DNA from 3 places in the Paenibacillus sp. FSL K6-2393 genome. Region 1 is predicted to be linked to each of the others. Evidence: riboswitches for the same ligand, from Rfam matches in the RefSeq annotation. Region 1 holds a riboswitch; each other region holds the start of a gene.

What was found. Region 1 has a riboswitch for cyclic di-AMP ahead of MHI14_RS24000 (hypothetical protein). Riboswitches for the same ligand answer to the same signal wherever they lie in the genome.
Region 2: linked by a shared signal. The riboswitch ahead of MHI14_RS27535 (C40 family peptidase) and the one ahead of MHI14_RS24000 (hypothetical protein) in region 1 are both predicted to bind cyclic di-AMP.
Region 3: linked by a shared signal. The riboswitch ahead of MHI14_RS13145 (3D domain-containing protein) and the one ahead of MHI14_RS24000 (hypothetical protein) in region 1 are both predicted to bind cyclic di-AMP.

What each region holds. Positions count from the first base shown of each region.
Region 1 covers NZ_JBBOCU010000001.1:5,391,071-5,395,285, reverse strand. Annotated here, with positions in the region: gene MHI14_RS24015 (urease accessory protein UreF) at 1-146, opposite strand, end outside; tRNA gene MHI14_RS24010 (tRNA-Leu) at 573-655, shown strand; gene MHI14_RS24005 (glutathione peroxidase) at 802-1,281, opposite strand; cyclic di-AMP (ydaO/yuaA leader) riboswitch at 1,652-1,827, shown strand; gene MHI14_RS24000 (hypothetical protein) at 1,946-2,341, shown strand; gene MHI14_RS23995 (HAD family hydrolase) at 2,534-3,217, shown strand; gene MHI14_RS23990 (Nramp family divalent metal transporter) at 3,355-4,215, opposite strand, start outside.
Region 2 covers NZ_JBBOCU010000002.1:90,296-94,510, forward strand. Annotated here, with positions in the region: gene rbsK (ribokinase) at 1-706, shown strand, start outside; gene MHI14_RS27525 (c-type cytochrome) at 781-1,137, opposite strand; gene MHI14_RS27530 (GNAT family N-acetyltransferase) at 1,288-1,782, opposite strand; gene MHI14_RS27535 (C40 family peptidase) at 2,138-2,608, opposite strand; cyclic di-AMP (ydaO/yuaA leader) riboswitch at 2,612-2,749, opposite strand; gene MHI14_RS27540 (hypothetical protein) at 2,995-3,846, opposite strand; gene MHI14_RS27545 (M1 family metallopeptidase) at 3,857-4,215, opposite strand, start outside.
Region 3 covers NZ_JBBOCU010000001.1:2,971,704-2,975,918, reverse strand. Annotated here, with positions in the region: gene MHI14_RS13160 (PspA/IM30 family protein) at 1-24, opposite strand, end outside; gene lpdD (prenylated flavin chaperone LpdD) at 136-477, opposite strand; gene MHI14_RS13150 (polysaccharide deacetylase family protein) at 632-1,423, shown strand; gene MHI14_RS13145 (3D domain-containing protein) at 1,529-2,200, opposite strand; cyclic di-AMP (ydaO/yuaA leader) riboswitch at 2,203-2,399, opposite strand; gene MHI14_RS13140 (amino acid ABC transporter ATP-binding protein) at 2,618-3,340, opposite strand; gene MHI14_RS13135 (ABC transporter substrate-binding protein/permease) at 3,327-4,215, opposite strand, start outside.

The DNA.
Region 1 (4,215 bases):
CGCATGAATGATTCGAGATCTTCAGCATTACGAATGGTACCCTCCCTGATATGGATATCCATGCCGAAGGAATGGGTGAACCCTCCAACCTGAATAGAGGAATCAAGCAGTTTGACATAATCGAGCAGCTTATTCCCACGGTTCACAATCATTCGCCTCCTGTGTTCGTTAAATGTCACTTAAAGTGACATTTATATTCCTTTTTGTTTGCTTTATGTTTGAAAATCCGAATTATATGATAGTTATCATCCCATAAATGTCCGCTTTTTGTCAATAGTATCCGTGAAATTTAATGGATTAAATCTGTGATTCAAATATTCGTGTTATTTTATATAACATATAAGGTTAAATATCTGCGAAGTGCAGGGAGGACTAGATATAAATGAATCAATAAGATCAGCTCAATCCGGAAAGGAGGGGATCAAATCTAATGTATGCAGTTCATGGGTAAAGATGACGAGATTATGCGATTTTTGATGAAAATGCCTAGCTGAAAAAGAAGTATTAAAAAATACTTTACTTTTGGTTCTGAACCCGGTATAATCAATTCTGTTGCCGATTATTTACGACATGCGGTCGTGGTGGAATGGCAGACACGCTATCTTGAGGGGGTAGTGGGCGTATGCCCGTGGAGGTTCGAGTCCTCTCGACCGCATCATATGAACGATTAAAAAGAAGCTTTCCATTAATGGAAGGCTTCTTTTTTTGTCTTTTTGAACAGTTTGACATCAAAGTTGATAAAAAGGCCATCCATTACCGGGGCAATGCTGCTCTACCTTCCGGCTACGGGTGGCCAATGTATTATTTTTGCAGCAAGTTCTTGATATCTTCTTCAATCTTGTCCGGTGTTGTTTTGGGAGCATAACGTTTAATTACCTGTCCGTTCTGATCCACAAGGAATTTGGTGAAATTCCATTTGATTGCTTTGGAGCCGAGCAGGCCAGGAGCTTCTGTGCTAAGGTGCTGGAATAGAGGGTGAGCGCTTGAGCCGTTCACATCAATTTTCTCAAACATAGGGAAGCTCACGCCATAATTCATCTGACAGAACTCGGCGATATCGTCGGAAGATCCTTTTTCCTGGGCAAACTGGTTGCTTGGAAAACCAAGGACTTCAAATGGCGCATCCTTGAACTTGTCTTGCAATTCTTGCAGACCTTTGAATTGAGGTGTAAGGCCGCATGAGCTTGCCGTATTCACAATCAGTAACACTTTGTCACGGTAGTCGGACATTTCAACTTCTTGACCGCGAAGGGTATTCACTTTGTAATCGTAGACTGTCATCTAAATCGCCTCCATGATATCATCTGATACCTCTTATTATATTGGTTACAATTAAATAATGCAAAACTAATATGGTGTTAAATGAATCAAAAGAGGCAAGTTGTGCAGAATGCGTGAATGAAATGCGTAGTGATTTTCGTCAGAGTGAGAATTAGATAGATTTAAAGAGATGGATAGAGTATGACCTTGTTGTAAGCGCTATTATATGTGAGTATTGCCGAAAATCTGTCGATTCGGTGATCTGTGCGGACTTTACACCGACATGGCGCGGGTGTATGATTCATAACGTAATTTCAATTTAAACTAAACTGTACCTGAAAAACGAAACAAACGATAATATCGCTCGATCTTATTTTAAGATATACGAACGATGTTTTAATCGCTGAGTTTCCATTCATTGATGAGTGGGAAACGGGGGAACCAACAGAATGCGCTGTCCAGGACAGTAGGCATTCATGGGGTGAATTTTCCGGTGACAGCCGGAAATAGGGCGACTCTCGCGCCCGAATCCGTCAGCTAACCTCGTAAGCGTTAAAGGGAGAGGCAACAAGCCGTACGCTGGTTCATGGCGTTTTCGCCATGGGTTCTTTAAGAAGCGTTCGGGAGGCCTTGGTCCCCCACGCTTCTTTTTTGTTGTCTTTTCACGCCAAGGGAGGAACGAATGATGGATACTGAGATGATCTTAGTGACTGCTCCAAATGAAGCAGGACGCAAATTTATCAAATTGCTGATGTACAAAAAAATGCCGTTTGCCGTTCTAACCAACAGTGCAGGGGAAGAGCGCAGACTCCGTAGAATCGGAGTAGAACATGTCATTCGCATGAATACGGCTGCAGCTCAAAAATGGTTTTTGCCGCAGGGCAGCGTAGGCAACGTGTTTATTTTCGAGAACAGCCTGAATCTGACCTGTCGTTATTTACAGATCTGCCGTTCATGGACATCGAAATCCCTGTGCGTCATTACAGAGCAGAGTCATCCTAAGGGCATCTATCGGGGCATGGGCGCAGACCGGATTGTATATTCGCTCAATGGGGAAGTTGGCTTTCTCCTCAATGGGTAATGCCATAGCTTGTGATTGCTCAGGTGTAAGGTGCCTGTTATAATTGAATGTATCGATAAACGGAATTTGAGGAGACTCATGCATGATGGTGAGTCTTCTTTTTTATGGTTTTAAAGGTAGATCAAGACTTTTTGAACACGAACTTTTAGATTTGGATCAGGAATCACCTGTGGCTTACAAGGAGGAATTGGCGTGCCGGATGTAGGTGGATTGAAATGGTTGTTTTTTGATGTTGGAGATACGCTGGTGGATGAATGGGAGCCGGTTGATGATATTATCGGACAGTTCGTCCGTGAAGCCTGTGCTTTGGGATATCCGGTAAAGATTGAGGCGGTACGCGAACTGTTCGCGAACTGTTACCGAAAATATGAGCAATGGCCTATGAGAGTGGCGATTCGCACATTCGTTGAAGACGAGGGACACCAGAAACAGATTCAGGACAAGCTGAAATTTCAAAAAGATCTTGAACGTCCTTTTCCTTCAGCGGATTCCGTTCTTCAGCAGTTGTCACGGTATTATCGTATTGGCATTATTGCCAATCAGAGTCCTGGAACGGAAGAAAGACTGGAGAGCTACGGCTTGCGGAAGTATGTTGATGTTCTGGCGTGTTCGGCTGAAGAAGGAGTGTCCAAGCCAGACCCTGAGTTATACGCTGTGGCCTTGAAGCAGGCCGGTTGTGAACCGGAGGAAGCCGTCATGATCGGCGATCGGATCGATAACGACATTATACCTGCTCGGAAGCTGGGCATGCGTACAATTCGAATTATGCAGGGTTACGGAAGATTCCAGCCAGACCGATCGGATGACGAACGTGCGGATTGGACTGTTAATTCATTGGATGAACTCCTGCCATTACTGGTGCCCAATCAGGATTAGATAATTGTTTATTAGAGTTTAGCGTTTTACTATAAAAGGAAACATGTTGCTGTATTGCAACAATAAAGGCTGATCAACTTGGGTATAGAATACCGCAGTTGATCAGCCTTTTTAGTATTTAGTCGATAAGAACGAGATTAGAATAACCGAATCGTCTGAATGATCAGATATACATTCAGCACAACGATAATCGCGGCAATGACCCATGAGATGATTTTGAGCCACAATTTGTTGGCGAATGAACCCATGCTTTTTTTATCACTCGTGAACATCACCAGGGGAATTACAGCAAAGGGTAATTGAAGAGACAGCACGACCTGGCTCAAAATGAGCAGTTCTTCTGTGCCATGTTCTCCTGCAATGGCTGTGACAATTACCGCCGGGATGATGGCGATCAGACGTGTGACCAGTCTGCGCAGCCAAGCCGGAATTCGAATGTTCAGGAAACCTTCCATAACGATCTGCCCAGCGAGTGTACCTGTAAGGGTGGAGTTCTGACCTGATGCTAACAGCGCCACACCGAACAGAATACTTGCAACCGTAGTACCCAATAGAGGTGTCAGCAGATGGTACGCATCTGCGATCTCGGCAACCTGTGTCATACCAGCACTGTGGAATACAGCAGCAGATACAATCAGGATGGCTGCATTGATGAACAGGGCCAGTGTCAGCGCGATTGTAGAATCCATGGTCGAGTACCGAATGGCTTCTTTTTTGCCCTGTGGTGTCTGTTCGATCTGACGGGTCTGCACAATGGAAGAATGCAGATACAGATTATGCGGCATCACGGTTGCTCCGATAATACCAATGGCAATATAGAGCATGGCCGGGTTTTGCAGAATCTCGACATTTGGCACAAAACCGTGGAGCACACCGCCCATATCCGGTTTCGCCAGAAACAGGTCAATACCGAAGCAGAGGGCAATGGTTGCCATGAGCACAATGACGAGAGTTTCCAAAGCGCGGAAGCCTTTGTTTTGCAGCACAAGAATCAGGAG
Region 2 (4,215 bases), on a different contig from region 1:
ATTGGAAGACACGGTTACAGGGACGGCTTCCATTTGGCTCTCTCGGGGAGACAACCGGATTATCGTTATTCCTGGTGCGAATGGGCAAGTGGTGCCTGAGATGCTGGAAGAGGCGGATACGGTAAAAAGCCTGACTGCAGCCGCAGCGGTGCTGCTGCAGCTGGAGATCCCGCTGCCAGCGGTTACCCGCGCCGCCCAACTGGCGGCTGAAGGCAGCGCATTGGTGGTGCTCAACCCGGCCCCCGCGGTGCCGGGTCTGCCGCAGGAGCTCCTGCGGTGCGTCGACGTTGTCACGCCGAACCGCAGTGAGCTTGCCGTGCTTACCGGCCGGGATCATCTCCGGCCGGAAGACCTGGATGCGGCGGTCGCAGAGCTCGCCGCATCCCTCGGGGCCGCTGTCGTCACGACGCTCGGCCCCGAGGGGGCTGTGTACGCGGCGGCGCCTGGCGGCCGCGTACAAGCAGGGCGTGCCGGCGCTTGCCGTGCGCCCGGCTACGCCGTAAGCGCCGTCGATACGACCGGCGCTGGCGATTGCTTCAACGGCGCGCTGGCAGTAGCCCTCGCGCGCGGTGAGACTTTGGACGCGGCCGTAGGCTTTGCCATGGGTGCGGCCGCGTTATCCGTGACAAAGCTCGGCGCCCAGTCCGGGATGCCGTACGCACGTGAAGTTGAGGCCTTTCTGGCTGAGCATGCGGCAGAGGCCTAATAATTGGTATAACAAAGAGGCTCTTATTCTCCCAAAAGGGGATTAAGGGCCTCTTCATTATGTGCGTGCAGAGATTATTTCTTCTCTGACAGCCACATGGCGATATTTGCAATCTCTTCATCCTGCAGTTTGCCCTTGAAGGAAGGCATACCACCTTTACCTTTGACAATCGTAGAATAGATCTTCTCCAGATCATCCTGGCTGCCGATATTGGCCAGAGCAGGTCCTACGCCACCTTGAAGCTGATCCCCGTGACAGGAGATACAATTGGCTTTGACCAGTGCTTCAGCCTGTCCGGCATCCAATGTTACTTCCGGCATGGTTGGCTTGGCTTCTTCAGCCACTTCTTCTTTCCCTGGAAGCGTAAACATTAAAACAATAGCTAAAGCGCATGCTGCAAAAAATACTCCGCTCATGATCCATTTGTGCATCCCTTATGTCCCCTCCAGAATGAAAGATCATCTAACCTGAAACTATCCATATCATTATAACGGAACCTGTACTGACATCATAGCATTTTGTGGGAATTTTTTGAACTAATCACATAACAAGGGGCAAATTTAGTTGTTTTGCAATGGATTCTAACCGCGAGGCCCTTCATAAACCATACAGTGAAAGGGCTTCAAGCCGCTTGGGGTCTGTCGTTCGTATGTATCTTGGGTGACAAATCCACTCTTCAGATAGACTTGAATGGCACGAGCATTCCAAGTGAGTACTTCCAGATCAATCTCGTTCGTGGGATTTCGGCGAATGGCTTCCTGTACAATGGCAGTGACAAAAGCTGTCCCTTGACCCTGACCACACAGCTCTGGATGCATGCCAAGGCCAATCCGGGTTACCCCTTCAAGTGGGAAGTATTGAGCAAACCCACATATACGATCGTTCTGATCCAGGACGATCGCATATTGCTCCTGCCGCAGCTGTGCATCTCCGAATTCCACTTCCAGAGCTTTCATCTGGTCCCAGGGGAGCCAGCTGTAGATATTGTAAGGCGGGTCATACTGCCAACTGCAGATAAGCTCCGCATGTTCTTCTCGCATGGGTACAACGTGAAACGTCACAGGGGTTTCCTTCATACACCTGCATGCTCCTTTCCTTGAAACAGAACTCTTTGTCCACTCTACAAAAGAGCTGTTCATTTAGCAAGTCTTCCTTCTCAAGAAAAAAAATGAAACAAAAGTTCCGGTAATTCCGTTTATATTATAACGGGATGGGTAAAAACATCATAAGGGCACGGACGAACGAACGCAAAACGAACCTGTTGATGTCGCAGGATATGCCCTGAGTATAACTTGCAACATGAATAAGGATTGAAGCACAAAAAAACCGCCGGATACATTCCTGCGGAGAATGTACCGGGCGGTTCTGTTATGCTTCTTGCTTCGTTCCAGTATGGTTAATGGTTACAGCATCATGTTGCTCAGCTTGTCCCTAGTCAAGGGCCAGTGATTCATATGCGTCCGTGCTCATAATCCGTTTCGCGCCAACATAACGATTGGCCCAATAGCTTTCACTCAATGCACTGATCGTAACGCCTTTGGAAGAAGAGGAGTGTGCGAACTTTCCATCCCCTACAAAGATTCCTACATGTGATACGCCTTTACCTGTTGTATTAAAGAACACCAGATCGCCAGCTCTCATTTCCATGCGTGATACGGAATCGCCCATGTCGAATTGGGAACTGGATTGGCGTGCCAAATCAATACCCAACTTGTCGAATACATACCGTGTAAATCCGGAGCAGTCAAAGCCGTTAAGCGTTGTTCCCCCACTTTTGTATGTAGTTCCCATTGCTGAATCAATTACTGTGTCCATCTTTGAATCTGCGAATGCGCTACCTGCACCAAGCGATAAAGCGAATGTGATGCTAAGTACAGCTGCGGTTAATTTCTTCTTGAACAAGAGATATTCCCCTTCCAACGCCTGCGAGGTTAGCTTAAGGATTCGGTTGAAGGTCCCCTATGATCCCTCTGTAGCAAGATCAATTCACCCATAACTGGTTCCCCCGCTTCCCAGGTGCCAGGAATTTGGCTATGCTAGTTATGCACCTGCGAAATCAAGAAATGACGATTTAATTTTAAGTAGTTACAAATATGAATGTAAAGATTACAAAGTTGTTACTAAAAACTCACTGCGATTATTGTAACAGAGGAGTACGGCTTTGGCAACGTTTAGCAACAAATTTAGCAAAAAAAACCTCGACCTTTGACGGGGAAAGGTTGAGGTTTGCCTATTTATAAGTACATATTAGGCCGTGAGTTTAACATACGATGGTAACAATTTTTAAACTATCTGCTCTCACCTTTGGATATTTTGGACTGCCATAATCGGAAATGGCTGCATATTTTCCACAGACTTAATAGACATCTAGCAAGTGGATACGTCTGTTGTAGTATAAGTCCGGTAAGTCCCGTTAATAACCATGAGGCTGAAGTGAATGACCCAAAGACGAGCAGGTGTACTCCGCCCAGCAGGAGTGCAATGCCGATTACAGCGATGAGATGACGCAGTGCAATCCAGAGTGCTTTGAGAATACCGTGAGCCCCGCCTTCTCCTTCTGGTGCCGACACACCGAACTGCATGTAGAGTATGGCATGGTGGATGATCCAACCATATACAATCCAGGCAGCAACATAAGGTATACCAGGCAAAAGTAATTGAAGGGAATGAAATCCGTCCATGAGAATCGAGTAGAGCTTCGGTAAGAGCCAGTAGGCGGGCAGAAGTATCAATAAAGTACGTATGGTGTGGAGCAGCAGCATCGGTTTCCACAGATTTTTGATTCCGCGGACAAAGGGGATGCGCTCTTCTGTAGAATTAAAGTGCTGAAGTGAGTAGAGCAGTCCTGCCTGAATGAGGGGGCTGATCAACATGCGAACCAGCAGCATGCCCCCTAGAATCCACAGATAACGATGAACCTCCGGATGAGTAGACAGGTTAAGTTGACTTTCCATTTTAAACAAAAGTGTACTCAGCTCCCCGGCATCAGAATCTGGATAGCGCAGGAGTAGGGGGATGACCGCCGATTGTACCATTCGATAGAAGAAATATCCCCAAATGAGCTGATAGAGAAATAAGAGTGCGGCAATGAACATATGCTGACGGACGAGAAACCAGCCTTCACGTATTTTTGCTTTCACCGTTTCCACCTCACCATGACAGACCTCCGAATATGGCTTCTATTAGTTTGGTTACACTCATGTTCCAGCGGGACTTCGTCCGCTCATCCAGTCCGGATTTCAGGAAATTGTTCATATGGCGGTTCTCCAGCACGATCGAGTACAGGGGATCGGTCATGGCCCAGGATACGGGGGATGTGTGAGTTAATTTATAGGTGATGCGATCTTCTTTGCCATTCCATTGCTTGGTGAGGATATGTCCGTCTTCAAAAGCAATGCGAACAGGAACGGCGTTGTAATCACTCCCTTTTTTTGCGATCGTCAAGGATGACTCGTACAATGTTTGACCGTCTTTCTGTACGGGCGTAACACGAATCTTCTCTACAGCAA
Region 3 (4,215 bases), 2.4 Mb from region 1:
ACGCAAACGTTTGAAAATGGACATTATGTTATTCCTCCTAGTCGATATTACATCGTATATAAACATACATACGTAACAATCTACAACTCGTTTCAATTTTAGCAAATAAAATCAAAACATTCGATGGCTCTTATGTCAGGAAGATCGTTTATCTTTGTTCAGATGATCCTCCATCAGCCTCTCTGCAGTCTGCACGATTTCGTCGATCTGCATCCGCGTGATGGAATCAAAATGGATACCCATGATCACCGTAACGGTTACTTTCAGCTGCAGGGCAGCCTTTCTGGCAAGCCGCTCACACAGTTCTTGTTCCTTATGCCCAGGAATATGTACCGTCGTCCCGCTGACGCGCTCATGATCCACGTAGAACGTGGCTACGGCGCCAATATGCGCCTTTCCTCCGGTAACGAGAAAAACCTTATCCTCTCCTGCTTCAATCACCTGTAAACGTATGGATTTCAAATCATATGTACTCATATCCTATCCACCTATCCTTTTCTATATGTTATATATGGAGGAATTATGGCTGTCATAAGCTAAATCCGCAATGAAACTTCTCACACTACGCATATTTTATGAAACCCCCGGGCATACCAAGGAGAACGTCATTTTGGAAAAGGAGGCCGTTATTATGCGCGTACGCCTCATTATGCTGATGGTTATCGTTATTTTTCTCGGAGGATATCATGCTCCAGTTTCATCGCGGGATGTTTCAAGCCCGTCAAGTGAATCAGTATCAGGTTCAGATTCTGCGGAAGAAGAACAACTGACATTGGGACAGTTACGTCAAAAATATGCCGATACGTTCAAAACCAATGGTCCTTCAACAAAGAAGGTTGCACTGACTTTTGATGATGTACCTGATCCACGGTTTACTCCACAAGTGCTGGATGTATTGAAGAAATACAATGTCAGAGCTACATTCTTCATCGTGGGTAGTCGTGCTGAGAAACATCCGGATCTGGTGAAACGCATCGTTAAGGCAGGGCATATGGTTGGTAATCACAGCTACAATCATCCTGAATTCAGTAAGCTGTCGATGAATGCCTTTCGCAAACAAATTTTACATACCGGGGATATTATTCGACATTTGGCGGGATATACGCCCAAGATAATTCGGCCACCTTATGGAGACATTAATGAAGAACAGCTGCAATGGGCTGCTAGACAACACTATAGCATTGTAAACTGGAACGTTGACTCACTGGACTGGAAAGGCCTCTCCAAGGAAGAGGTGAAGGATAACATCCTATCTGCCGTGAAACCTGGCTCCATCGTTCTGCAACATGCAGGAGGCGGTGTGGGATCTAACCTGAACGGTACGATTGAGGCATTGCCTGAAATAATTGAAGAAATGCGTAACCGGGGGTATGAACTGGTCACCTTGGACGAGATGTTGGGATTGCCAAAGGCCAAAGATTAAGATGACTGCGATAGCAAATAAATGCAATATTAAAAGGGTGCTGTTCAATCGCAAATTAGCGACTGGCAGACACCCTGTTTGAATTCGTTAGATGTAATTTACTTTCTACTTAAGAATGTACAGCTCGATATCCTGAAATCCAAATGTGCTTACGGACTGTTTGCTACCCGGGATAAAGATATCAATCCGGTGACCCTTGATTGCACCGCCCACATCACGCGCTGTGGCTACAAAAGCCTGTTTTGGCAATCCTGGATGGCTATGACCAGTTACCAGTACTTTGGTTCCGAGTGGAATTACACTTGGATCAACTGCAATCGTACCCAGTTCAAGGTCATTTCCGAAATAATCGACTGCACCCCATCCTCCATTTTCAGACGGATCTGCAGAGTATGCCGTTGCTTTCACGTTCACAGCTTTGCTGTAATCAAATGTTTTACCCCAGGCTTGAACCACTTTGTTATCTGCGTTAACGTCCAAGCTTGCTGTGGTAACCGTTTTGGCTTGGGTCTTGCTCTCCGTCGCCGCGGCAGCTACATTGTTTGCCTTACCGGGAATCGTAATTTTCAAACCACCATAAATATTGTAAGGTGAAATGTCGTTATTTGCTTTAACCAACGTGTTCATTGCTACTCCATATTGTTTTGATAAGGTGTAGAAGGTATCCCCTTCTTTGGCCACATGAACTGAATCGGCGTGAGCCGGAACGGCTTGTATGAGCATTGCTGTTGTCAATAATGCTACTGCTGTTTTGGCTATACGTTTCTTGTTAATCATGGTCTTCCTCCCTCATTGTGCCTGCGAAGTTAGTTGTCGGATTCGGATGAGGAGCCCACCCTATAGGTTCTTCATTACATTTAAAACGTTATGTACCCCTAATTCACCCCAAGCAGTGTGCTGTAGATCTTCCCCCTGCACAATCTGCATCGTTACATCCCCCGCACTCCCTGTCCGGAAGTTTCGGCAGAGTTCAATATATCACAATTTTGTAACCTGAACTTGTAGTAATTCTTACCAAATGGTTTTTTAGCATGTAAGCATAATTAAGAATACTGGATACTTTAGAAAAGTTGGGAGATCCGATACTTTACATTTGGTAACAGAATAGTTACTTTTTCGAATTCATACGTGATTATTATCCATAAAAAATAGCGTTACCGACTCGAAGTCAGTAACGCTATTTGATCACTTCGTTTAGAGTACTTTCGCAAGAAAATCACGTGTACGTGAATTTTTTGGTGCTCCAAACACCTCATCAGGTGTTCCCTCTTCTACAATAACCCCGCCATCCATGAACAGGATCCGGTCTCCCACTTCACGTGCAAAACCCATCTCATGTGTTACGATGACCATCGTCATCCCGCCTTCTGCAAGACGTTTCATGACATCCAACACTTCACCGACCATCTCGGGGTCCAGTGCCGAAGTAGGCTCGTCAAACAGCATCACATGCGGCTGCATGGCCAATGCTCTAGCAATGGCGATCCGCTGCTTCTGTCCACCAGACAGCTGATTCGGGAATGTATCTTTTTTATCGTACAAGCCCACCGTGTTAAGCAATCCAGCAGCAATTTTCTCCGCTTCCTGAGTGGATTGTTTCTTCACTTTAATTGGAGCAATCGTGATGTTTTGCTGTACCGTTTTGTGTGGGAACAGGTTGAAATGCTGGAACACCATGCCCATTTTTTCCCGAGTTGCATTAATGTTGTGCTTCGGATCAGTGATTGACACGCCTTCAAAATCAATCTCACCCGAGGTAGGCTGTTCCAACAGATTCAGACAACGTAAGAAAGTACTTTTACCTGAACCGGAAGGGCCGATGACTACGACAACCTCACCTTTGCCAATTGTCACGTTAATGCCTTTAAGCACATCGTTATTTCCATAAGATTTGTGTAATTGTCTAACGTCTATCACTTGCACTCAACTTCCTTTCCAGTCGTCCCAGCAGCTTGGACAAAATGAACGTCATTACAAAGTAGATGGCTGCTGCAATCAAAAATGGACTCAAGCCTTGATACGTAATGTTTTTGACTACACTTGCCTGATACATAATATCCACCATACCGATAACTGAGATAATGGAGGATTCTTTGATGATAGTTATAAATTCATTACCGATCGCTGGTAATACAGCTTTGAAGGCTTGTGGCAATATAATGTAACGCATTGCTGCACCTCTGCCCATTCCGAGGGAACGCGCTGCCTCCAACTGACCACGATCCACACCTTGGATACCTGCACGGAAAATCTCCGCCAGATAGGCACCACTATTGATTGAAAGTGTAATGATACCTGCCTGAAGTGCAGTAAAGTTAATGCCAAAGCTCAGAGAAAAACCATAGTAAATAATCATTAATTGTACCAGCATCGGTGTGCCACGAATCACTTCAACGTAAGCTGTACCAATCCAGCGCAAGATTGCAGCGTCATGCAGACGGAACAAACAGATGATCAATCCAATAATTACACCGAAGATAACACCCAGTGCGGACAACAGAAGTGTGTATCCTACTCCTGTAGCATAGAAACTTTTGTACTCCCAGAATACTTGGAAAATATTCTGTGATTTGTTCGCTTTATCCGCCATCAAGAGGCTGGCGTCCGTCACCATCTGATTGATTTTATCTTCACTTTTCAATCGTTCCAGTGTTCCATTTACTGCAGCCAGCAGCTCGGTATTACCTTTACGAATCCCGATTGCCGCTTCTGCTTGCTCTTCGTCCGGAACAGCAGCAGCAAGTCCAATGATATCGTCCAGATAACCTGCAGCAACGGTATCTTCAACGATT